Regions from separate parts of the Shewanella sp. 2_MG-2023 genome, predicted to be linked through region 1. Evidence: predicted binding sites of a transcription regulator. Region 1 holds the regulator's gene; each other region holds the start of a gene.

Region 1 (8,061 bases):
TTAATATGTCTGAAACACAAGTTCATCAAGGCTTATATGGCCCTGTCAGTGATGACATTTGGCAGCGCGCTAAAAAAATCAAACTGCTTATCTGTGATGTTGACGGCGTTTTTTCCGATGGCCGCATCTACTTAAGTAATGCAGGTGAAGAACTCAAAGCATTTCATACTCGAGATGGTTATGGCGTCCGCTCAATTTTAACCAGCGGTATTCAAGTCGCTGTGATCACAGGCCGTAAATCTGCCATTGTAGAAAATAGAATGACAGCTCTTGGCGTCAGCCATATCTATCAAGGCGTGGATGATAAACTTACCCCGTTTAAAGACTTGCTGAGCATTTATAATGTCAAACCTGATGAAGTCGCCTATATCGGTGATGACATGGTCGACTTACCCGTCATGAAAGAAGTGGGTCTTGCGGTTTGTGTTGCAGACGGTCACCCTTTTGTAAAACGTCACTGCCAAATGATTACTAGTATAAATGGCGGCAATGGAGCACTACGCGAATTAACTGATCTGCTATTGGTTAGCCAAGACAAATTTGAATCGGCCCATGGAATGAGTATATGAGCCGCACCACATTGGCCATTTTAGCCTTCTTTGGCGCTGCACTGATTTTATATTGGCAAGTCCAAGTCAAGCGCAGCCAGATGGAAGCATCAAAGCTGCCTGATCCTGCTCGTCCTGAGTTTATAGCTAATGACTTACGTAGTACTGAATTTAACGAGCAAGGCTTAGTCCAAAGTCGTGTATCAGCAAAACACATGGAACATTTTCAGCAAACAAATGAAACCTTGTTCACTGAACCTGTTTATCTTGTCTATCCAGAAAATGGTGAAGCTGAGTGGCAATTAACTGCTGATTTAGGCAAGCTTAATAAAGAAACTGGCAAAGTAGTGCTACAAAATAATGTTATTATTGATGCAATAAACATCAATGAACCAGTACAATCTTTGACAACCACTATGTTGGCTCTCGATTTGAACACTATGATCATGACGTCTGACAGACAAATATATGTCACAGGTCAAGATTTTAATATACAAGGCTTAGGCCTTTACGCTGATTTAAATGCCGAAGAATTAGAGCTTTTAAGTCAAGTAGAAGGAACGTATGAAGCAAAGTAATAACCTTACTGTCTCACTACAACATTTTGTAAAGTTGAGCCTAGTTGGAATAAGCCTAATTGGAATGACTGGCGTTAACGCTAAAGAAGGCGATCTACAACAAGAGCTAAAAGTCGCAGCTGTGAGCCAAAAAGCAGACATTAAAAATAACCAAGTTATTTTCTTTGGCCCTGTTAACGTCACCCAAGGCACGATTAACATTAATGCAGATGAATTGCGCGCATTTAGTGAAGAGTCTGGCGGTCAAAAAACCATGGTTGCCACCGGTAATCCGGCTACATTCTCGCAAGAGTTAGATGATGGTCGTATTGGTACAGCCAGTGCCAATGAAATCAGATATGAGCTAGCCAGCAGTATTTTAACCTTAAAAGGTAACGCTAAACTTGATCAAGCAGGTAGCCAAGTTACCGGTAACCTCATCAGTTATAATATTGAAAAACAGCAATTGATCGCTGAAAGTACTGGCGACGGAAAAGACCGAGTCATCACAATTTTCCAGCCTGAAAACTATCCTGATTTAAATGAATCGAAAGACACTTCAGAGCAACCAGATAGCGCCTCATCTGAGCCTGTTTCAACAGAAGAAGTCACAGAGCAAGCACCTGAAGAAACAGTTGAGAAGTTAATTGAAAATCAATCTGATGCCGTTATCGAAAACACTGAAAATGGTTTAGATTCGGCAGCAGCAACTGAATCTGAAACACCTGCAATAGCTAAACCTGCATCAATTGATGAGCAACCAGCTTCAGATGCATTACCTGAAACACCAGCGCTAGAGCAAACTCAATAATGACCCAAATTACCTTAACAGCTGAAAACTTGGCTAAAAGCTACAAAAGTCGCCAAGTGGTCAAAAATGTCAGTCTTACCGTTAAAACAGGTCAAATTGTTGGGCTATTAGGGCCAAATGGTGCAGGTAAAACCACCACCTTTTATATGGTCGTTGGCTTAGTTAAAAGTGATAAAGGCCGCATATTAATTGATTCAGATGATCTCACGGCAGATCCAATGCACCTGCGTGCACGCAAAGGCATTGGTTATTTACCGCAAGAAGCCAGCATTTTTCGCAAGTTAACCGTACACGATAATATTATGGCGGTGTTGCAAACCCGCAAAAGTTTAACGACTGAGCAGCGCATCGAAGAGTTAGAGCACTTATTAGAAGAGTTTAATATTACTCACATTCGCGATAGCCAAGGTATGGCATTATCGGGTGGTGAACGTCGACGTGTTGAAATCGCACGCGCATTAGCGGCAAATCCTAAGTTCATTCTGCTAGATGAGCCTTTTGCCGGTGTCGATCCTATCTCTGTGATAGATATCAAGAAAATTATTCAACAATTAAAAAATCGTGGACTTGGAGTACTCATTACCGACCATAATGTTCGTGAAACGCTTGATGTATGTGAGCGCGCGTATATTGTTAGCCACGGTGATTTAATTGCAGAAGGCACGCCTGCTGAAATCTTAGACAATCAGCAAGTCAGGTCAGTATACTTAGGTGAGCAATTCAAGCTATAGTTAGCATTCTTTAGTGCACAATATGGCATGTCGCGACCAGTATCAGTCCCACTTTTTAGTGCAATGTTCTAGACTGAACTTAAGCCAAGGTTAAGCTTAAGCCTAGAAGCAGTTTAAAAAGGTGCTAGACCCACACAATTGTTAGTCGCGATGATGAAACTCAATTAGGGATAAGCGGTAAATGAAAGCCTCACTCCAACTTAAAATGGGTCAACACCTGACTATGACCCCACAGTTGCAACAAGCCATTCGCTTATTGCAACTTTCCTCATTGGAGCTACAGCAAGAAATTCAACAAGCACTTGACTCAAATCCACTCCTTGAGCTCGAAGATGAGTTTGCTAAAGCAAAAGAACCTGTAAAAGAAAACGCCCAGCAAACCGATACTGATTTTAGTGATAACAGCCAAGTGACTGTTGAAAAAGACACCTCAACCGTAGACACCACTGAATCGTTGACCAAAGAATCCATGCCTGACGAATTACCAATGGATACCACATGGGATGAAGTTTACACAGCATCCCCAAGTTCAGGTTCTGGCGCAGTGGCTCGTGATGACGATATGCCTTTTCAGGGTGAAACCACAGAAGGCTTATATGAGCATTTAGAGTGGCAAAAAAATCTCACCCCTTTTTCTGAAAACGATCTGGTAATTGCTACAGCGATTATCGATGCCGTTGATGAACGTGGTTACTTAACCCAAACAACTGAAGACATATTGCAAGCTTTAGGCCTAGAAGATATTGAACTCGATGAAGTTGAAGCTGTACTCAAACGAGTACAGCATTTTGATCCTGTAGGCGTTGCAGCAAGAGATTTAAGCGAATGCTTGATGATTCAGCTTGGCCAATACCCTAATGAAATACCTTGTATCGATAACGTTAAGCTACTGATTGCAGAACACCTAGACTTAATTGCAGGCCGCGACTTTAGATTATTAATGCGTAAAACCAAGCTTAAAGAAGATGATTTACGCGAAGCGATTCAATTTATTCAAACGCTTAACCCACGTCCAGGGTTACAGATCACTCCTATTAAAGATGAATATGTCATTCCTGATGTGACAGTGTTTAAAAAGAGTGGCCGTTGGGTCGTTGAGTTAAATCCAGATAACATGCCAAAAATTGGTGTGAATCAGCAATATGCAGCAATGGCAAAAGGCTCAGCAAACCAATCAGACAGCCAATTTATCCGTGGTCATTTGCAAGAAGCGAAATGGTTTATCAAAAGTATTGAAAGCCGCAATGAAACCTTATTAAAAGTGGCTAATTGTATTGTGCAATTTCAACAAGGCTTTTTTGAGTTTGGCGAAGAAGCAATGAAGCCAATGGTACTTAATGACATTGCTGAAGCCGTTGAAATGCATGAATCAACCATTTCGCGTGTCACGACACAAAAGTATATGCACACCCCTAGGGGACTTTTTGAACTAAAATATTTCTTCTCAAGCCATGTGAGTACTGATGATGGCGGAGAGTGTTCTTCTACTGCAATTCGTGCCTTTATAAAGAAGCTTGTTGCAGCGGAAAACCAGCAAAAGCCACTTAGCGATAGTAAAATGGCGACGCTATTGGCAGAACAAGGGATCAATGTTGCTCGGCGTACGATCGCCAAATATCGTGAAGCAATGCTCATCCCTCCCTCAAACCAACGCAAAAGCCTATAAGCCTTTGTTATTGGAGGATGATCTATGCAAATTAACCTGACTGGGCACCATGTGGAAATTACTCAATCTTTACGTGAGTATGTACAAACTAAGTTTTCAAAGCTTGAACGACACTTCGAACAGATCAATAATGTTCACGTTGTGCTCAATGTTCAAAAGCTGCAACAAATTGCAGAGGCAAAATTACACCTCAAAGGAGGTGAAGTTTTTGCGGTATCACAGAACGCTGATATGTATGTTGCAATTGACGCCCTGATCGACAAATTAGATCGTCAGGTAATTAAACACAAAGAGAAGTTAATTAAACACTAACGATGGAACTTCGCACCATTCTGCAGCCGGCGTGCACTACCTGCGCCACGCCGGGCAGTAAGAAAAAAGTACTGGAACTTATCAGCGATTTAATGGCTGCCCAGTACCCAACCCTATCTTCACAGGCTATTTTTGAAAGTTTAATAGCACGTGAAAAAATGGGTAGTACAGGTATAGGAAATGGCATTGCGATTCCTCATGGTCGATTAACTGATATCGAAGAACCGATAGCAATTTTGATCAAGTGTGAAGAAGGCATTGAGTTTGATGCTATCGACAAGAAACCCGTGGATATATTATTTGCGCTGTTAGTTCCTTCTGATCAATGCCAACAGCATTTAAGTACGCTGTCGAGTATGGCTGAAAAACTGAGCGATAAATTAATCCTTAAGCGACTTCGAAAGAGTCATGACGCTACAGAACTTTATCAGGTTATAACTGCATGAAACTTGTCATCGTATCAGGACGATCAGGCTCAGGTAAATCAGTAGCACTAAGGGTATTAGAAGATTTAGGTTATTACTGTGTTGATAACCTACCTTTACCACTTATTGGTAGTTTACTTGAACAGCTCAAAGGCAATAACGACCTTGTCGCGATTAGCGTCGACGTTCGTAATATTGAAGAGCAAGGCAAAGTGCTAGAAGAGCAGATAGCCTTGCTTTCTGACGATACGACCATCATTAGTTTATTTTTAAATTCTAATGATAAAGTGCTGTTAAAGCGCTACAGTGAAACCCGCCGTTTACACCCTCTGTCAAAAAACCAAATTTCACTGCAAGAAGCGATTCAATTAGAAGGCCGTTTACTCGAGCCTATCGCTAAAATGGTCGATCACTACATTGATACTTCACAGCTAACGATTTATGACTTAAGCGATCAAGTCAGACAAATCTTAATGGGTAGCATTGATAAAGAATTAGTGATCCACTTTGAATCTTTTGGTTTCAAACATGGTATGCCTACTGAAGCTGACTTTATGTTTGATGTACGCTTTTTACCAAATCCTCATTGGGAAACTGAGTTACGACCTCTAACAGGTCTCGATTTACCCGTGCAGGAATTCTTAGGTAGACAGCCTTTGGTGAATAAATTCATTTGGCAAATTGAAAACTTGTTCGAAACTTGGATGCCACACCTTGAGCGTAACAACCGTAGCTACCTAACGATCGCGATTGGTTGTACTGGTGGTCAGCACCGCTCAGTTTATATTGCCGATCAACTAACAAAACGCTTTTCTAATACTAAGCATCAAGTCAGTGCCCGCCATAGAGAACTCAAACTGTGACAACTGAATTGAGTATCTCGAAAGATATCACCATCAGTAACAAACTTGGACTCCATGCAAGAGCTGCCACTAAACTGGCCATACTAGCCACTGAGTTTGAAGCAAGCATAACCCTCATTCAAGGTGAAAAGCAGGCTAGCGCTGCCAGTGTATTAGGCTTATTAATGCTAGAAAGTGGCATAGGTAAAGTCATCACCGTCAAAGCACAAGGCGCTGATGCTCAACTCGCTTTAGATGCGGTATGTAAATTGATCAATGACAAGTTTGATGAAGAAAGCTAATCTCGACATTAATCACCAGTGTTGATATCAAACCCGTTGTAATCTCAATTGCCTCAGTCAACCCCAACGGTATACAAACTCTCTATTTATAATTATTCCTACCCTTTCTCCAGTTAATTCCCTTCAAGTTTGTTTTGTTCACTATACTGTTTAAAGTCCAACAAAAATCAATAAAGCGCTTAATTTTTATGCAGTAACTTGACGACGCTTAGAAACTGCTTCTCCCTTTCCACCCTGTTAAGTTAATATTGGCAATCGAATTTTTGAGGAGTGGCGAATGAGTATCGAAGTAATCGACAGCGAGCTTACCGAACAGCGCCTAAATCAGCTGACTCAAGCTTTGGGCAGCGGTATGTTTGTCCATGTTAGAAACATGCTCCATGATATGGCAGCATCAGATGTCGCCCTCATCCTTGAATCTTCTCCACCTAAAACTCGTCAAGTTCTATGGCAACTCATTGACCAGGAGCAAGCGGGTGATATTTTAGAAGATCTTGGTGAAGAACTTAAAGATTCGCTCATCAGCGGTATGACACCCGAAAAAGTTGCGCAAGCTACCTCTGGCATGGATACCGATGACTTAGCCTATATCTTAAGAAGCCTTCCTGATGCAGTATATAAAAAAGTACTGCAATCAATGAGCAGCCAAGATCGTCACCGTGTAGAGCAAGCATTGTTATACCCTGACGACACCGCTGGCAGTATCATGAACACCGATACCGTCACCCTCAGACCAGACGTTAATATTGATGTAGTATTACGCTACCTTCGCCAGCGCGGGAATTTACCCGATACGACTGATACCTTGTATGTCGTTGATCGAAACGATCATGTATTGGGCGGGGTTCGCTTAGCCGACTTGCTCACTTGTAATCCGAGCGAAACGATCCGAACCATTATGGATCCTGAGCTTGAAAGTATCCCTGTGGCAATGCCTGATAATGAAGTCGCGCAATTATTCGAACGCCATGACTGGATTTCAGCCCCTGTCGTAGATGAAGAACAAAAGCTGTTAGGTCGTATCACCATTGATGACGTGGTCGATGTTATTCGTGAAGACGCCGAACACTCCATGATGGGGATGGCTGGTATGGATGATGACGAAGACACCTTCGGCCCCGTCATGAAAAGTACCTTCAGACGCTCTCTATGGCTCACAATTAACTTATTTGCTGCGTTACTTGCTGCATCAGTAAGTAACATGTTTGAAGGCACCTTAGAGCAGTTTGCCACCATTGCTATTTTAATGACCATTGTGCCAAGTATGGGCGGTGTTGCAGGTAACCAAACATTAGCGCTGGTTATACGTGGTATTGCACTAGGCCATATTGGTCAAAGTAACTCCCGTTGGCTTATCGGTAAAGAATTAGCCATTGGTTTCCTTAACGGGATCATGTGGTCTGTACTGGTATTTTTTGCGGTATGGCTCTGGAAAGATGACATGGCATTAGGCGGCTTAATTGGCGGGGCCATGCTAATCAATATGACTGTCGCAGGCTTAGCTGGTGCAAGTATCCCGTTGATACTTAAAAAACTCAACATCGATCCAGCACTTGCTGGTGGCATGGTACTGACAACCGTCACTGATGTGATTGGCTTATTTGCATTCTTAGGGCTTGCGACCATATTCCTAATGTAATCAGTCATGTAATCTAAAACGGTAAGTAAGACATCCCGCCATCGCTAGCCTCATCATACGAGGCTAGAATATCTATCTTAAGCTAATGGATAACATAAACAGCCAAACCCCTGCAGTTTTCGAGCCTTGTACTCTATACATATTGGCTATCTTAAAGTTCAAACTCTCAAACGCAGATTTCAAATAATAACTTCAGAGATTTATTCATACAAACCTACTTAGCTACAC
Region 2 (8,061 bases), on a different contig from region 1:
TTTGTTTTCATTGATTAACATGGTTTGTTTTTTCTGCCAAAGTCCCCATGCTTCTTTACTGATAGAGTCAAAAATTCGCTTGCCAACTTCTCCTGGGTACAATTGAAAATCTAAACCTGGAGCTTCTTTATTTAAATATGCGCAATTAACATTACGAGCCATGATGTTTCCTTAACGGGATCCCTTAGATAGGATCTGCTGCTGAAAGTGCGACTAAGTTAGATAAGATCCGCTCGGTTGCTGCGGCTAATCCGACTTTAGCTGGATGATGTATGTTATACCAGAGACTCTGGTTTTGTTCCATTACACTGGATTCAAATTCTGTTAAATCTTGTGTTGATTCAAGTTCAATCACAATGGGTTGAATATCTAAATGGAAATGGCTAAATGTATGCCTAAAGCCTGCAAGCCATTCTGAATCAGTATGGGTGATGTTTTTGCCCGTAAACTTGATTGATACGTGCTCATGTAATTCAACTTCTGTTTCAAATTGAGGGAAGCACCATAGTCCGCCCCAAATGCCCGCTGGTGGACGTTTGTTTAAAATGACTTGGCCATCTTTTTTTATCACTAGCATCCAGGCTGATTTAGCGGGAATTGTCTTTTTAGGCTTTTTACCAGGAAACTCACTCTGCCTGCCAGCTAATTGCGCTTTACAATCAATGGCAACAGGGCATGCATCACAGCGAGGTTTGCTGCGGGTGCAAACGGCAGAGCCGATATCCATCATGGCCTGATTAAACTTACGTACATCTGTTTTAGGCGTCAGTGAATCGGTTAAGGTCCATAACTTTTGCTCAACAGCTTTCTGCCCTGGCCAGCCTTCAATCGCGCCATGTCTTGCAAGCACTCGCTTAACATTACCATCTAAAATTGAGTGATGTTGTCCAAGGGAAAGTGACAGAATTGCCCCAGCAGTTGAGCGTCCTATACCTGATAGCGCAATCACTTCATCTAAAGATTCAGGGAACTGACCATTATGCTGATCGCATATCGCTTTCGCAGCTTTATGTAAGTTTCTCGCACGCGCGTAGTACCCAAGACCTGTCCAATGATGCAAAACATCATCTTCGCTAGCTTTGGCTAAATCACTAATTGACGGGAAACTGTCCATGAACTTTTCATAGTATGGAATCACAGTCGCAACTTGAGTTTGTTGCAGCATGATCTCCGAAATCCATACTCTATATGGGGTTTTATTGATTTGCCAAGGAAGCGTTTTACGCCCGTGAACATCGTACCAAGCAACAATTCGCTCAGAAAAGGAGTTAACTTTATTCATTGGCGCAGTGTATATGGCGACGTTTTGATAAACAAGTTAGATACGGTTTTGATAATGGAAAAGCTAAAAACGATAAGTGACTGTTAAATGGTCTGTGAAGGTTAAAATGCGCCTAGTCACAGAGGTATCTTGACTCATGCAGCTAAACTTCTGTAAAAAACGCAATATAAGCAAAATAATCTCCGCCTCAAAGGGGATTAACTACTTTAGTCATGACGATTTTGCGATATACTTACTGACTATTTTATGAATTTGAAGTTAAACATTGGGTCACTTAATAAAGTACCTAATTGATGAGGCAGAAATGAGCGACGTTACTACCGCTGAATATAACGAAGATGGTAAATATCTTCGTAAGATTAGAAGTTTTGTTTTGAGAGAAGGGCGCCTAACCAAAGGCCAAGCTCAAGCAATTGAATCACACTGGCCAGCAATGGGGTTAGATTACACTCCAGAGCCAATTAATCTTACTGAAGTATTTAACCGTGAAGCTGATACCGTTTTAGAAATTGGTTTTGGCATGGGTGCTTCTTTAGTTGAAATGGCGCAAGCTGCTCCTGAACTGAATTATATTGGTATAGAAGTTCACAAACCTGGCGTTGGTGCTTGTCTTGTTGATGCGGGTAAAGCTGAAGTGACTAACCTTCGTGTTTATCATCATGATGCGATGGAAGTGCTTGAAAACAGTATTGCTGACGGGTCATTGAGCCGAGTACAGTTATTCTTTCCAGATCCATGGCATAAAAAACGTCACCACAAACGTCGTATTGTTCAAGCTGAATTTGCTGCGCTTATTCGCCGTAAACTTAAAATTGGCGGTGTTTTCCATATGGCAACAGACTGGGAAAACTACAGTGAGCATATGCTAGAAGTGATGTCAGCAGCTGAAGGTTATAAAAATCAATCTGAGACTAATACAGTCGTTGAACGTCCTGATCACCGTCCACTGACAAAATTTGAAGCCCGTGGTCATCGCTTAGGTCATGGCGTTTGGGATTTAATGTTTGAAAAAGTCAGCTAAATTTATTAAAACATAAGTTTAGCTTCTGAATTAATATAATAATTTATAATCGTACAACACTAACTAGGATAAAAACATGGCTAAGAATCGTAATCGCCGTCTACGTAAAAAGCTTCGCGTTGATGAGTTCCAAGAACTTGGTTTTGATATCAATTGGACATTCGATGACGCTATTTCAGAAGCGGATATTGATAAAGCCGTTGATGAGTTTATCGATGAGGTTATTTTACCGCGTGAGCTAGGCTTCCACGGTGGCGGACACAAAATGTGGGAAGGTATTATTGCCACTCAGCAAATCGGCAAATGTACCGAAGAAGATGTTGCAGCTGTAAAAGCCTTTTGGGAAGCGAAGAAAGTACCTCAACTTGAAGTCAGCGCATTATATGACATCTGGTGGGGCTAATTCAGCCAATGCCTGAGCAGATATTGCTTGAACAAGTGGTCGACAAAGTTCGGCCACTTATTGGTTCTGGAAAGGTAGCAAATTACATTCCTGCTTTGGGGAGTGTTGATCCTAATAAAATTGCGATTGCTGTAACGACTGCTGATGGACAAACCATCGGAGCAGGCGATTACCTTGAGCCGTTTTCAATTCAAAGTATTTCTAAAGTCTTTAGTTTGACGCTGGCACTTAGCTTATATACCGAAGATGAAATTTGGAGCAGAGTAGGCAAAGAGCCATCTGGTCAATCTTTTAATTCACTGGTCCAAGTTGAGTTAGAGCGCGGGATCCCTCGTAATCCCTTTATCAATGCAGGCGCATTAGTGATTGCAGACTTAATTCAAGCCAGACAAAGCGCACCCAAGCACCGTATGCTTGAAGAAGTCAGAAAACTCAGTGGCAATTCACACATTTGTTTTGATAAAAATGTCGCCAACTCAGAATTTAAATTTAGTGCTAGAAATGCCTCTATTGCCTACTTGATGAAATCATTTGGTAATTTTGATGGTAATGTCGATACGGTATTAAAAAACTATTTTCATTATTGCTCACTCAAAATGAATTGCGCTGATTTGTCTAAAGCCATGTTCTATTTGGCTAATCGTGGCAAGACACTTCAAAATGAACAACTGGTTACCCCTGTACAAACAAGGCAGCTGAATGCGTTGTTAGCAACATCTGGTTTGTATGATGGCGCGGGCGAATTTGCTTATCGCGTTGGTATGCCGGGTAAAAGTGGTGTTGGTGGCGGAATTATTGCTGTTATTCCTGGTGATATGTCTATTTGTGTTTGGTCTCCAGAGTTAGACCAAAACGGAAATTCATTGGCGGGTACGCGTATGCTGGAGCACTTATCACAGGCTTTGGGGCGTTCAATCTTTTAGTGCTTTGATTTCATTTTTACTGCTATTGCTCCGCTCCTTCTGTTTATTTTTAGTGAAAATTAGCAAAGAGTGAAAAACACCACTTTGTTGGTTATTTCACTCATTGTCGGTTAACTTCATAATTCCTGTCTTTGTCTATAACGTCGCCTAGTTCACTTTAACCTCTGAAAATAAAGGTTTTTTAAATGTTGGCATGGACTGTGCTTTATCTAATTTAAGTTTAATCGTAATAAACGGTTTAATTATCAAATTTGAAAATTCAGTCTACAACTTAATGACTGTGTTTTATTTACAGCAAGGGAAGAGCTAATGAAAACTCAAACTAATTTCACCAACGGATTAATTAAAGGTCTTGCTTTATCAGGACTTATTTTTACTGCCGGAGCAATCACGCCTGCTATGGCAAAGCTGTCATTAGATGACGAGCAATGTAATGTCACTCTTAACTATGATGTGACTGTCGAACCTAAGAAGCTATTAATCAGCGAAAAGGGCGAAGAGCTATATCGAGTTGAAATGGGTGAGCTTTATGTCGAAGGTAGCAAGATAGATTTAGATAGTAAGCAACGCAACTTATTAACCAATTACTCAGAAGAGTTATCTCAACAAGTTCCTGAAATTATCGATTTAGTCAATGAAGTTGTAGTACTAGCAACGGATGCTGTGAGCCTAGCACTTACGCCAATCTTTGGTGATGCAACAGGTGCCAAATTAGATGAGCTGTTAGCAGGCATCCAAACTCGTATTGATGAAGCGGCCTATCAACAAGGTGACAAGTTTTACTTAGGCGCTACGGAATCTTCAATTGAAGAAGCATTTAATGAAGATTTTGAACAAGAAATGGAAGCCATGATTAAGAATTCAATGGGTAGCTTTATGATGGCTTTAGGCGCCGAAATGATGTCATCTGAAGGTGGAAGTTTTGAAGAGAAAATGGAAGCATTTTCTACCAAAATGGAAAGAGTAGGTGAAGACATTGAATTGCAAATAGCAGATCAGTCAGAGGCTATTGAAGCGAAAGCTGAAAAGATTTGTGCTGACTTTGAAGAGCTTATGGCGCTTGAATCTGAAGTTCGTCAATCGATTCCTGAACTTGCTTCATACCAACTTGCAACATTGGATAATACCCAATACGAATAAGTTTACTTGAGTGTTAATTGGTTGAATTGAATTTTATATATAAGTATCAGTATTTGATTTAACTAATAGGTAATTGATTAGGTTGTTCACCGCTAGCGCAATTTGATGTGACTTATTTGATTATCTTGATTGTTCAATTTCTAGCATTGTCAAAATGCACCTGACCTTCCCCTGCATTCATATGCAGGGGCTTTTTCGTTTAAAAAGCCTTTAAAATGTTAATTCAACTACACTTCTGTTGAAGATATGATTTGTTCTGATAAAAAAATTGTATATTATAAATATAGAGCCATATGTAATTTTTTTGGTATACTCCATAAATTAAAAGACTGTATCGCTAATCCTATTAACTTATTGTTTTAGTTTTGATTGGCTATACAGGATAACGGACTATCACAATTTAATTTCTTTTTTGGTCAATCGTGCATACTTGTTTGCACTGCTATATCGGTTAAATCTTGTTCGGTATTGTTTCGGATAAGTTACAGTGATTGGCATTCCAAAAACTATTTTTAATGTCGTAAACAGCTTAAGGCGACTCCCATGTTAGAACTGTTAGAACCTATTGCTATTTTTACTCATGTTGCCCGCGCTGGTAGTTTCAGTGCCGCAGCCAGAAGGTTGAGTATATCTAAGTCGAAAGTAAGTACTCAGGTTGCTGATCTTGAACATAAACTTGGGGTTCAACTGATTCAACGTACTACACGTAGTCTGAGTCTGACAGAAGCAGGTAACTTGCTTTATATTCAAGGTGAAGAGTTGCTTCGTGATGCTGAACAAGCTGTCGCAAGTGTACATAATTTAAATGATGCGACCCGTGGTGTATTGAAAGTGGGTATTTCCCAATCTTTCGGTACCATGCACATCATTCCGGCTTTACCTGAGTTTATGGCTAAACACCCTGAGCTTGAGTTACAAGTCAGCTTACTTGATCACAAGGTTGATGTAGTCAGCGAAGGCTTAGATTTATTATTAACTATGTCAGAGCAATTACCTTTAGGTATGGTTGCTCGTCCATTGATGAAGTGTCAGTTCTTACTTGCAGCATCGCCAGAGTACATCGCTCAAAATGGCACCATTTCTCGTCCTGAACAGCTGGTTGATCATAACTGTCTTGTATATCAAGGTGAGTGGCATGAACACAGCATGTGGCAGTTCAAGAAAGGTGATGATTACTGCGAAATCGGTGTGTCAGGTAACTTCCGTGTAGACAATGCACCAGCACTTAAATCAGCAGCGGTTAGCGGGTTAGGTATTGCATATTTAGCAAGTTACTTATTGGAAGATGAGATTGAACAAGGCACTTTAGTACCATTGTTACCAGATTGGCAGTTAACGAATAACTTGCCTCTACAAGCCGTTTATCCGCGCCGTAAGCATCTTGCACCTAAGGTGAGCTCATTCATCGACTTCATTAAAGGCCATATTGGTAGTACTCCATACTGGGACACTAAATATGACCATTTATACAAATTGCGTAAATAATTACCAGTTTAAGTCGTCAATGACGTAAGAATATATGGAAACATTGTTCAAAATTTAAAACAAAACCGCACCTTTAAGTGCGGTTTTTTTATTTATTCAATTTAAACAATGGTTTAATTGTTTGTGATTAAAAATTGTCCAGCAAGGTTTTGTCTTTAAATTAAAACAATTTCATTTTCGCATCTTGAACTATGTTCTGAAATCAATACAATAGATTTCAGTTGATTCGGAATGGTTTGAGTCACGCATCTTGTTGAGAAATGACCCCTTTTCGACTTTTTGTGCAAATCAGCAACTTCGCAAATTTTGAATCACTGCTGGCAACGGTTTTAAAACTAGAACAATGCCGGCTTTGAAACCATCATCCTAGTTTATATTGGTTTACCCCAGACATAGTGCTGGGGTTATTTTTGCCTAAAATTCACTCAACCGCTTTTTTGTTCCTGCTTGCTTGTTTGCTTCAGTCATTCCTTATTATCATTTCTTATTAATAGCGTAATAGTCAAAAATAAAATTTAGGCATAAAAAAAACCACTGAGCTCAGTGGTTTTTTGTTTTTATAAGGGGGGTTATGCAGCGTTAGTTGCTTTAACCCAGTCATTGACCTTCGTTTCTAGAATATCTAGCGGTAAAGGACCATTCTCAAGAATGAGAGTGTGGAATTGACGAATATCGAATTTGTTACCTAACTGCTTCTTCGCATTCTCACGTAGCTCTAGAATCTTAATCATTCCCACTTTGTAAGCAGTTGCTTGACCTGGCATGACGATATGACGTTCAACCATTTTCACTGCATCAGACTCTGCGTTTGGCGTATTATCAACATAATATTGAATACCTTGCTCACGGGTCCATTTTTCTGAATGGATACCAGTGTCTACCACTAGACGACATGCGCGCCAAAGTTCCATTGCTAAGCGGCCGAAGTCAGAGTATGGGTCGGCATATAAGCCCATCTCTTTAGGGAAGTATTCAGTGTATAAGCCCCAACCTTCAATATAGGCAGTATAACCGCCGTACTTTCTGAACTTAGGAATACCTTCTAGCTCTTGAGCAATCGCAATTTGCATGTGATGGCCAGGGATCCCTTCATGGTATGCCAGTGCTTCCATTTGGTAAGTCGGCATAGCTTTCATGTCATAAAGGTTCGCGTAGTAAGTACCAGGGCGAGAACCGTCTGGTGCAGGCGCATCATAAAACGCTTTACCCGCTGATTTTTCACGGAAGGCTTCGACTTGTTTTACCACTAATTTAGCTTTTGGTTTGATATTGAATACTTCGTCTAAACGAGACTCCATGTTATCAATTAATGCTTTGGCTTCTGACATGTAACGGCTCTTGCCTTCATCAGTTTCTGGGTAGTAGAACTGGTCGTCATCACGCATAAATGCCATGAATTCTTGTAAGTCACCATCAAATTTCACTGTCTTCATGATTTCGCGCATTTCGTCATGAATACGGGCAACTTCAGATAAACCTAACTGATGAATTGTTTCTGAGCTCATGTCTGTTGTAGTGACACGGCTTAAACGTAAATTGAAGAAATCGTCACCTTCAGGCAGTTTCCAAACACCATCACGAGTATCGGCTTTTTTCTCAAGTTGATTAAGATAAGCGATAAGATCGGTATAGGCTGGTTGAACACTGTCAACGAGGGCTTTTTTAGCTGCAGCAAGTAATTCATCTTTTTTAGCTTGAGGCGCATCTAAGGCTGTAACCTTTTTGTTGATGTCAGCCCACAGAGTGCTCTTTTCTTCAGTGTCGCTAAAAGGAGCGCCAGTAATAATATTTTCACTGTCTGAAATGA
Region 3 (8,061 bases), on a different contig from region 1:
GTGCTGCAGTATGGGCTGCCATTCGTTTTGGTGTGGCGCGTGGTGTGTTTTCAAATGAAGCGGGTTTAGGTAGTGCGCCGATAGCCCATGCGGCTGCGCAAACTAATGAGCCTGTAAAACAAGGCTTAGTGGCGATGTTAGGTACATTCATTGATACCATCATTGTGTGTTCTATTACTGGATTAGCAATTATTGTCTCTGGCGCTTGGACGTCAGGTGAAACGGGCGCTGCACTAACATCATTTGCTTTTTCACATGCGCTGCCAATGGGCAACTATATTGTCGCTGTTGCACTTGCGGTATTCGCATTTACCACCATTTTAGGTTGGAGTTTTTACAGTGAAAAATGCATGCAGTATTTATTTGGTGACAAAGTGGTTAAGCCATTTAGATTAGTTTGGACTTTGGTTGTACCAATCGGTGCCGTCAGTTCACTTGAGTTTATCTGGCTACTTGCTGATACATTAAATGCAATGATGGCAATTCCAAACTTGATTGCACTGGCTCTATTAAGTCCAGTGGTATTTGCATTAACCCGAGAGTACTTCGCGAAACAAAAGGCTAAAGCCTTAGAAAGCTAATGAGCGATTAGAATTATTCAACAAGGCATACACAGGGAGTGTATGCCTTTTTTATAGGGAAATATTCACATGAACCTTTTAAACAGAATACTGCTATTAAGTCTATTTACTTTAGTTTCATTGGTTATTGCAGGCTGCAATGGGTTATCTTTTAGAACCAATGCTGATGAATATATTACTTATCAAGGCGTTGCATCTACTGTGGATATTTATCAACCTAGTGAGCTGTATAATCATGATAATGAACCTCTTGGTGAAGTGATGACGACTTTTTGCGCTAATACTCAAGAGGCAATCGAATTTGGTGCTCCTAGTATCAATACACTGCACAAAGAATTAAAAGTACAAACAAGAGAAAGAGGCGGAAATGCGCTCATCATTACTGAATGTGGCAAAGTGATTTATCCGGCTTGCTCTATTTATCTAGAGTGCAGTGGTCTTGCATACTTTTTAAAGTCTTAATATTAGGTTGGAGCTGAAGCCTGAAAAGAGTTAGCGCTGCAATAGTTTGCTCAGGCTAGAATAATTCATCATCTAGGTTTTTACGTAATTCTGCTTGTTCTAAATAATCATCTAAACGACGTTTCACTTGTCTTTTCCGTTCAATAATCTCAGCTGAACGCTTATTTCTAGGCGTGACCATTGCTTCAATTTCTGTGTCATTGGGAATGGTTTCTGTAATATTGGCCATCGTTCTACCCTCTATATCATTCTTGACTAACGGTTTAGCGTGAGTCGTAACACCAGTGCTAAATGTAAAGGTAAACCTGCCCTGATTGTTCACAGGTTAGTTTGTGCCGGTAACGTCAATGTTGAATGGAACTGAAAATAGGACGGAAGAATGTCTGCGCTAACACCTCATCAGTCATATATTTTGAATGTAGCAGGTATTTAAATTTTTGCTTAATTGTAGAATCGAAAATTTTATTATTGCCATTAAAAACGCCACTCTGAATGAGTGGCGCTTTTAGTGCTTAACATGCTGTAATCATACTTCCTCAATTGAGAAAGTAATGTTTAAGCCTTATAAACCGAAGCTATATGAGTAACCTAAAACAATTTTAGCGTCATCTTCATCTAAGTCAGTATCAGATGCAGTGAATGACACTGTACCGTAATCTGTATCAGCGCTCAGTGACACATTATATTCAGAGTAGCTATCAGTATCGAACCAGCTCATGATGACATCACCATCAGAGTAGCCGTAATGAACGCCCAGAGACAATTTTTCAGTCAATGGGAACGTTAAGTTAGCTTGTGCATACATCATGTCCGCAGAGTCTAATGGCTCAGCAGCAATATCGTCACCACCATTGACAGTGTGAGAGTATGAAACATCTAACCATTTCCATGCTAGACCTACTGTCACTTCACCAAAATCAACACTTCCTGGTGAATCTGGGTAAGCGTAGTACAGGTAGTTGATGTCATAGCTTAAGTCTTCAGTAATGTTACCACCGTAACCCGCATAGATATCTAGCTCGTAACTTGTGCCATCACCAAAATCGACATTTGAAGCCCAACCGCCAACATAAAAGCCAGAATCAGCAGCGTAATCAATGCCACCTTGCACAGCTGCGCCGTTATCAGTTTGGCTTACACCGCGCCAAAGGTAATTTGATGTCGCTCCGATGTTACCTGTTACTTCTGCTAAAGCAGAACCACTGAGTAATAAACCTGTTGATAGCGCAATAGCTTTATATATCGATGTTTTCATTTTCATTCCCTCAAGTTTTTCTTATCACTGAACTTGTTGCTTAGTAATCGGGCAGCAATGTTCAATGTTGATTTTATCTGTATGAGGTATTGCTAATGGTGTGCCATGTTTGAAATTGCTACATTTTCAGATGTTTAGCTGTTTCTGCACCGACTTGTAGCAAAAATGTTGCATAGATATGAAGCAGGGTTGCACTTTTAGTGTGCAAGATTTGTGCGCTATTCCTGTACTTTAAACCTAGTTCTGTAGAAAAAAGGCATAAAAAAACCTCCCATAGGGAGGTTTTATAATTCAAGCTGTTAATTTAATTAACGCTATCTTTCAGTGTTTTACCAGCTTTGAATTTTGGTACAGTCGCTTCAGCAATTTGGATTTCTTTGCCGGTTTGTGGGTTACGGCCAGTACGTGCTGCACGAACTGAGGTTTCAAAAGAACCAAAACCTACGATAGAAATCTTGTCACCACTTTTCATGGCTTCAGTAACAGCTTCTTCAAAAGACTTTAGTGCGCGACCAGCTTCAGCTTTAGTCAGCTCAGCATTTTCTGCAATTTTTGCAATTAATTCACTTTTGTTCATGTTGTATTCTCTGCTTTCCATAGATGTGTTTATTTAAAACTAGATTAACATGCCATAAGCCATGGGGGTTTAAAAGCCTTTTATCTGATTAATGTGTAGCGATAAGGCATTTTGGCGACATTTAAGGCGTAAAATAGCCAATTGGGCTATTTCATCAGTGAAAATGACTAGTGACGAAGAGCCAAAAGTCATTACTTTTTGAGCAGGCTATTCTTCTAATAGTTGGTAAAGCAGTTGTTTGACGAGTTTTGGTTCGAAAGGTTTGTCACATAAGGCGTTAACACCGGCACTGGAAACGTTACTTAAATGAGTGTCGTTTGCTTCAGAGGAGACCATTAAAATCGGAATATGTGATTGCTGGCTTTGGTTACGAATGTATTGAGTTAATGCTAATCCATCAACACTAGGCATATTGTAATCAGTGATGACCAAATCAAACATTTGTTGTTGCATAAGCTCAATGGCTTTAGCGCCATCTTCGGCTTCACTGATAATTCTTATCCCTAAATTACCTATAGTGCGTTTAATGACGTTACGTGCCATTCGGCTATCATCGACAACTAAAGTTCGGATATCTTGGACATCGAAATGACTCAAATCTAATTCATCATTACTAATGAGGTCGATAGTTGAATTTAGCGCTGTAGCCAAATGATCGGCATCAAATGGTTTAGGTAAAATTGCCACGACACCAGATTGTCTGAATATTTCTAATTGCTCACGACGACATTCGCTAGAAACCAGCATGAATTGAATATCTTGATAGGCTGATTTTTGTTTAATAAAACTTAAGAGTTCTGTGGCCTCACCATCTTCAAAATGTAATGCACTAACAATTAAATCAGGTGTATGGCGGGCAATGATGTCTTTAGCTTCAGTAAGATTGGATGCTGTTTGAATGCTATCAACACCTTCTTGGTGCAATTTAGCAATGATGATTTTTCGTTGAACCTCTGAAGGCTCCAACAGCAAAATCGACAGTTCACTGGGTGATAAATGGCTCATGCTACTTCTTCTTTTTTTTGTAATTGAGTCTTATGCTGTGCATTTTAACCTAAGGTTGGCTTTGAATATACTTATAACACCCGAATGGTTAACAAGTTCGCTGCAAGTACTCTTTGGTTTTTTGACTGAATGCGACCCAATATTGAAAGCTGAGAATGAGCAGTACGGTTAAGGCGATTGCTGGAATGGGAAGCTCAGTACCTTGAAACTCTACTTTTACATCTTCAGGGGTGATTTGATAGGCAATGATGGCGGTCGTGGTCAGTGCTAACGCGGCTAATGTTTGAATACCTAAGTAAATTTTAAATACCATGCTAGCCCAATGGGTTCGCTTTATAAGGCCGAAAAGTACCGGGATCACGCCAATAGTAAACAAGTCTATCCCTTGGATGGAGTATGAACGCAATAATGCAAGAATGGATAACAAAACATAAAATGTCATCAGAATAATGAGTCTGCGTGGTGGTTTGGTGCTGATAGGACTGAGTTTATTCATAGCGATTAGATATAGGCTGTAAGGTTTTAGATTTTATGTGGTGTAGAATACCGCGAGTAGAATCAATTTTGTGAGTTGTTTGCAAAAGAATTTAGGAAAAGTGAAATGACAGAAGCTGACTTTTGGTCACTGGTAACCCGAACTGAGCCGCAGCAATCTGAGCAGCAATGCCATGACGCATTAAAAGATAAACTGACGCCACTAGATGATGGATCATTAGCTGCATTCGATAAAATATTCGGTCAACAAATGCGACGCAGTTATAACTGGGATATATGGGGCGCAGCTTACATCATCACTGGATGTGATTCAGATTATGCCTTTGCTGAATTTAGAGGCTTTATTTTGTCATTAGGTGAGCAGTGGTATAACAAGGTGATTGCTGACCCTGACTGCCTAGGTGATATTGAGTTGTGGCCCACAAAAGACGATTCGGCTTACCCGTTTATTGAAGATTATGATTTAATTGCTGGTCAACTGTATGAAGATAGAACGGGTGATGAGTTACCCTTTATTCCTTCAGGTCAACATACACCACAAGGTAAAAAGTTCAGCACCAAGAAGAAAGACTTAAGAAAGAATTATCCTAAGTTGAGTGCACGTTTTCCGTTTTAAACTTACCTGTATTATAAAGCTGGACTCTTTTCAAATTCTTGAAGAAAAAATGCAGTCACTGCTTAATCAGTGACTGCATTTTTAGTTGTATACGGTAGTTGGCTAATTATCCATCACATACTTCTGAGCGTGTATCGAAATCTAAACCACGTTGTTCGCACTTTTGGTCTAAAAACTTACTTTCAGCGGTCTTCATTTGCTTGTCGAAGTCTTGATTTAGCTCGGCAGAGTACTCTTGCTCTGCAGAAGCCATATGTTGAACCATTAATTGACGATGTTCTTTAATCGCTTGCTCTCCTTGAGCATCAACATCAAATTGATAAGCGAAACTAGAAGATGAAACGACTAAAGCAATAAAGAAAGTTGCGGCTAAAGATAGTTTTTTAGTCATACCAGTCGTTGAGAAAGTCGTTTGAGTTGAGATGTTGTTCATATTATTACTCCAGTCATACACGTAGGTTTGTATTGGCGCTAATTCCTTGAGCGATAATTGCAGTGACGCTAACAGAGTTTTGTTTAACAGCTACCTTGTATTGGTACTGTGCGTTTGCTTGGGATGTATATTAGCGAAGTCTTGCTGAATGCAAACTGAACAGTGTTTGATGTATTTTTGAGCGTTTAGTTGATTATCTTGTGTCTATATAGGCATATTTCCTACAGCAAAGTTAACTGCTTTACGTTAAGCTGATATACAGGTTAAGTTTTTATACTAGTGGCATAGATTAGGTTTTAGATAGATATAGCCAGGAGACGACAAATGAAAGTTAAACATCTACTTATTGCAGGCGCATTAATGTGTAATGTTGCTATTGCAGATGAAGAAGTGATTGCGAACCCAATGACAGAAGAAGGGGTTGTAAAAGTCGAATGGCAAGAGCCTAAGAAATATCGCGACTTAAAAACGGCTACTGAAGTCAAATCCCGTTTTCAACAACGCTTTTTCGATACGATTACCGAAAATTTGAACAAAGAAGCTGAGAAAGTGCTTAAACCAAATCAAAAGCTTGAAATGCAAGTTTCAGATGTGGATTTAGCGGGGGATTTACGTCCTACATTTGGCGCAACAACTGCCAATGAGCTTCGTATCGTGAAGGATTTATATCCGCCAAGAATGACTTTTACTTACAGCATCACTGAAGGTGATAAAGTGATTATGGCAGGTGACGAGAAACTTATTGATATGAACTTTATGTATGGCACTCATTCAACTCGCAATCAAAAGCCGTTTCAGTATGAATCCACCATGCTAAAAGACTGGCTTAATAAAACGGTTGCACCAAAGCTTTAGGGCTGACATTTGACCCATAGCCAAGTATGCAAACACACAAAAAACAGCTTAATTGAATTAAGCTGTTTTTTGTTGGTTATGATTTGAGAAATAAAAGCCATTCTTGGCAAATTTAGCCTGCTTTTTAGCTTCTGCACTGAGCATAGATAATTCATGATCACTGGTTTGTATCGTCAAATTCGGTGATAACACCCCTACGCATAATGAGATCAACGGATGAAGTACTTTTTTATCCTGACGATCATTGGCGTATACGGTTTGGGCTTGCCAGTGTTCAGTTGAGTAATAGGTCCGTTTACTTTTTTCAAATTGCGCAACGATCATTTGAAAATGAGTAATAGCCTCAGAGCAAGTGCTGATCATCACAAAATCATCGCCGCCAATATGGCCGACAAAGCTATGTTCGTTCTGGTAATGAGTGAGCAGATTAGCAACTTCCATAATGACTTCATCGCCACGTGAAAACCCGTAGATATCGTTATAAGGTTTAAAGTGACATAAGTCGAAATAGGCCAAGTAGAAGGCTTTCTTTTGGGAACGTAATCGTTTCAACTCTTCTTGTATGGGTACATTTCCCGGCAAATTGCTCAAGGGATTAGCGTGTCTTGCGACTTTTATTCGGTATTCTGTTATGCGTTGCAATAAATCTTTAGTGTGGCCAATACCGATAAGTTTACCCTGTCGAAGAATGATAAATTGCTGCGCTACTGTGGTGGAGTGCTCAGAAGTGAGTAATTGGCTGACCGTTGACAGTGGCTCGCTGGCATCGATTTGAAAGACTTGCTTATCCATTACCGCACTTGCAGGGTGATTTTCATGTAAAGCTCTGCCATAGGGTGTGCTAAACAACTCTAAAATATGATTACGGCTAACAATACCTTTGGCTTGTCCATTATCTGCGATAACAATCGCTTGAAGTGCAGGCTGGTTGATGAATTGCTCGCTGAGTTGTTTGAGCTTAGTCTCTGGAGTCGCGATATTAGCAGGTGCACATAGGCTTTCAGCTGTTTCGCAATAGCGATTTTGCGGCGCTAATGGTGCTGATACTAATTCCGAACTCATGTATGTATTGGGTTTGATATTAGGGCGCCCTAACAAATACCCCTGACAATATGTGACTCCCAGTTGTTTCAGCATGGTGAGCTCAGCAGGTGTTTCTATGCCTTCAGCAATCACTTTACAGGTTAGGTTTTGGCATAGTTCCACAATGGAGCGAACGAATTCTTGCTTAACTGGTGTGCTATCTATCTGATGAATAAAATGACGGTCAATTTTGACGTAGTCAGGGGCTAATTCTGACCATAAACGTAATCCAGAATATCCAGCGCCCAAATCATCAATTGCGGTTAAGAAACCTTGGTTACGATAGTGGTTCAAGCAGTCTTTGAGTAAATCGATATCATCAGCGGGATACTGCTCTGACAGTTCAATAACAACATCTTCAGGGCGCAGTCCCATTTGTTTAATGAGTTGTAAGGTTAAGCCTTTGGGATGATCAGGGTCGAGAAGGGCTTTAGGTGAGATATTGATGAATAACTTGCCTTTCAACTCGCAGGTTTTAAATGCATTAATTGAGATGCTGCGACATAAGGTTTCTAACTCGCTGAGTTTATCCATATGCTCAGCAGTTTTGAATAAAGGCACAGGAGAAAAAAGCGGACTATGTTCAGGGCCGCGGCTCAATGCTTCAAAGCCATGCACTTTCTGGTTAGTGATATTAAAAATTGGCTGAAAAATGGCATTGATAGATTGTTTAGCAATTATCTTATTCAGTTCTTTTTC

The links. The regulator sigma-54, encoded in region 1, starts transcription at its own class of promoters, with help from an activator protein. The targets are predictions, from matches to a motif close to GTTGGCACGNNNNTNGNNT.
Region 2: the regulator sigma-54 is predicted to act here: its motif matches at 3,817-3,835, upstream of Q4600_RS00840 (YggN family protein).
Region 3: the regulator sigma-54 is predicted to act here: its motif matches at 2,388-2,406, upstream of Q4600_RS06705 (TorF family putative porin).

The regions. Positions count from the first base shown of each region.
Region 1 covers NZ_JAUOSO010000023.1:54,301-62,361, forward strand. The annotation lists gene Q4600_RS19065 (KpsF/GutQ family sugar-phosphate isomerase) at 1-4, shown strand, start outside; gene kdsC (3-deoxy-manno-octulosonate-8-phosphatase KdsC) at 6-569, shown strand; gene lptC (LPS export ABC transporter periplasmic protein LptC) at 566-1,126, shown strand; partial or broken gene lptA (lipopolysaccharide transport periplasmic protein LptA) at 1,113-1,643, shown strand; gene lptB (LPS export ABC transporter ATP-binding protein) at 1,916-2,647, shown strand; gene Q4600_RS19090 (RNA polymerase factor sigma-54) at 2,829-4,313, shown strand; gene hpf (ribosome hibernation promoting factor) at 4,338-4,625, shown strand; gene ptsN (PTS IIA-like nitrogen regulatory protein PtsN) at 4,628-5,071, shown strand; gene rapZ (RNase adapter RapZ) at 5,068-5,913, shown strand; gene Q4600_RS19110 (HPr family phosphocarrier protein) at 5,922-6,194, shown strand; gene mgtE (magnesium transporter) at 6,472-7,833, shown strand.
Region 2 covers NZ_JAUOSO010000001.1:203,346-211,406, reverse strand. The annotation lists gene Q4600_RS00865 (oxidative damage protection protein) at 1-162, opposite strand, end outside; gene mutY (A/G-specific adenine glycosylase) at 185-1,282, opposite strand; gene trmB (tRNA (guanosine(46)-N7)-methyltransferase TrmB) at 1,587-2,303, shown strand; gene Q4600_RS00850 (50S ribosome-binding protein YggL) at 2,380-2,706, shown strand; gene glsB (glutaminase B) at 2,715-3,629, shown strand; gene Q4600_RS00840 (YggN family protein) at 3,939-4,769, shown strand; gene Q4600_RS00835 (LysR family transcriptional regulator) at 5,313-6,254, shown strand; gene Q4600_RS00830 (DUF885 family protein) at 6,824-8,061, opposite strand, start outside.
Region 3 covers NZ_JAUOSO010000005.1:23,809-31,869, forward strand. The annotation lists gene Q4600_RS06690 (sodium:alanine symporter family protein) at 1-581, shown strand, start outside; gene Q4600_RS06695 (hypothetical protein) at 651-1,043, shown strand; gene Q4600_RS06700 (hypothetical protein) at 1,099-1,272, opposite strand; gene Q4600_RS06705 (TorF family putative porin) at 1,606-2,298, opposite strand; gene Q4600_RS06710 (HU family DNA-binding protein) at 2,603-2,875, opposite strand; gene Q4600_RS06715 (response regulator) at 3,083-3,880, opposite strand; gene Q4600_RS06720 (hypothetical protein) at 3,969-4,322, opposite strand; gene Q4600_RS06725 (DUF4240 domain-containing protein) at 4,482-4,991, shown strand; gene Q4600_RS06730 (hypothetical protein) at 5,098-5,424, opposite strand; gene Q4600_RS06735 (DUF3016 domain-containing protein) at 5,749-6,279, shown strand; gene Q4600_RS06740 (GGDEF domain-containing protein) at 6,337-8,061, opposite strand, start outside.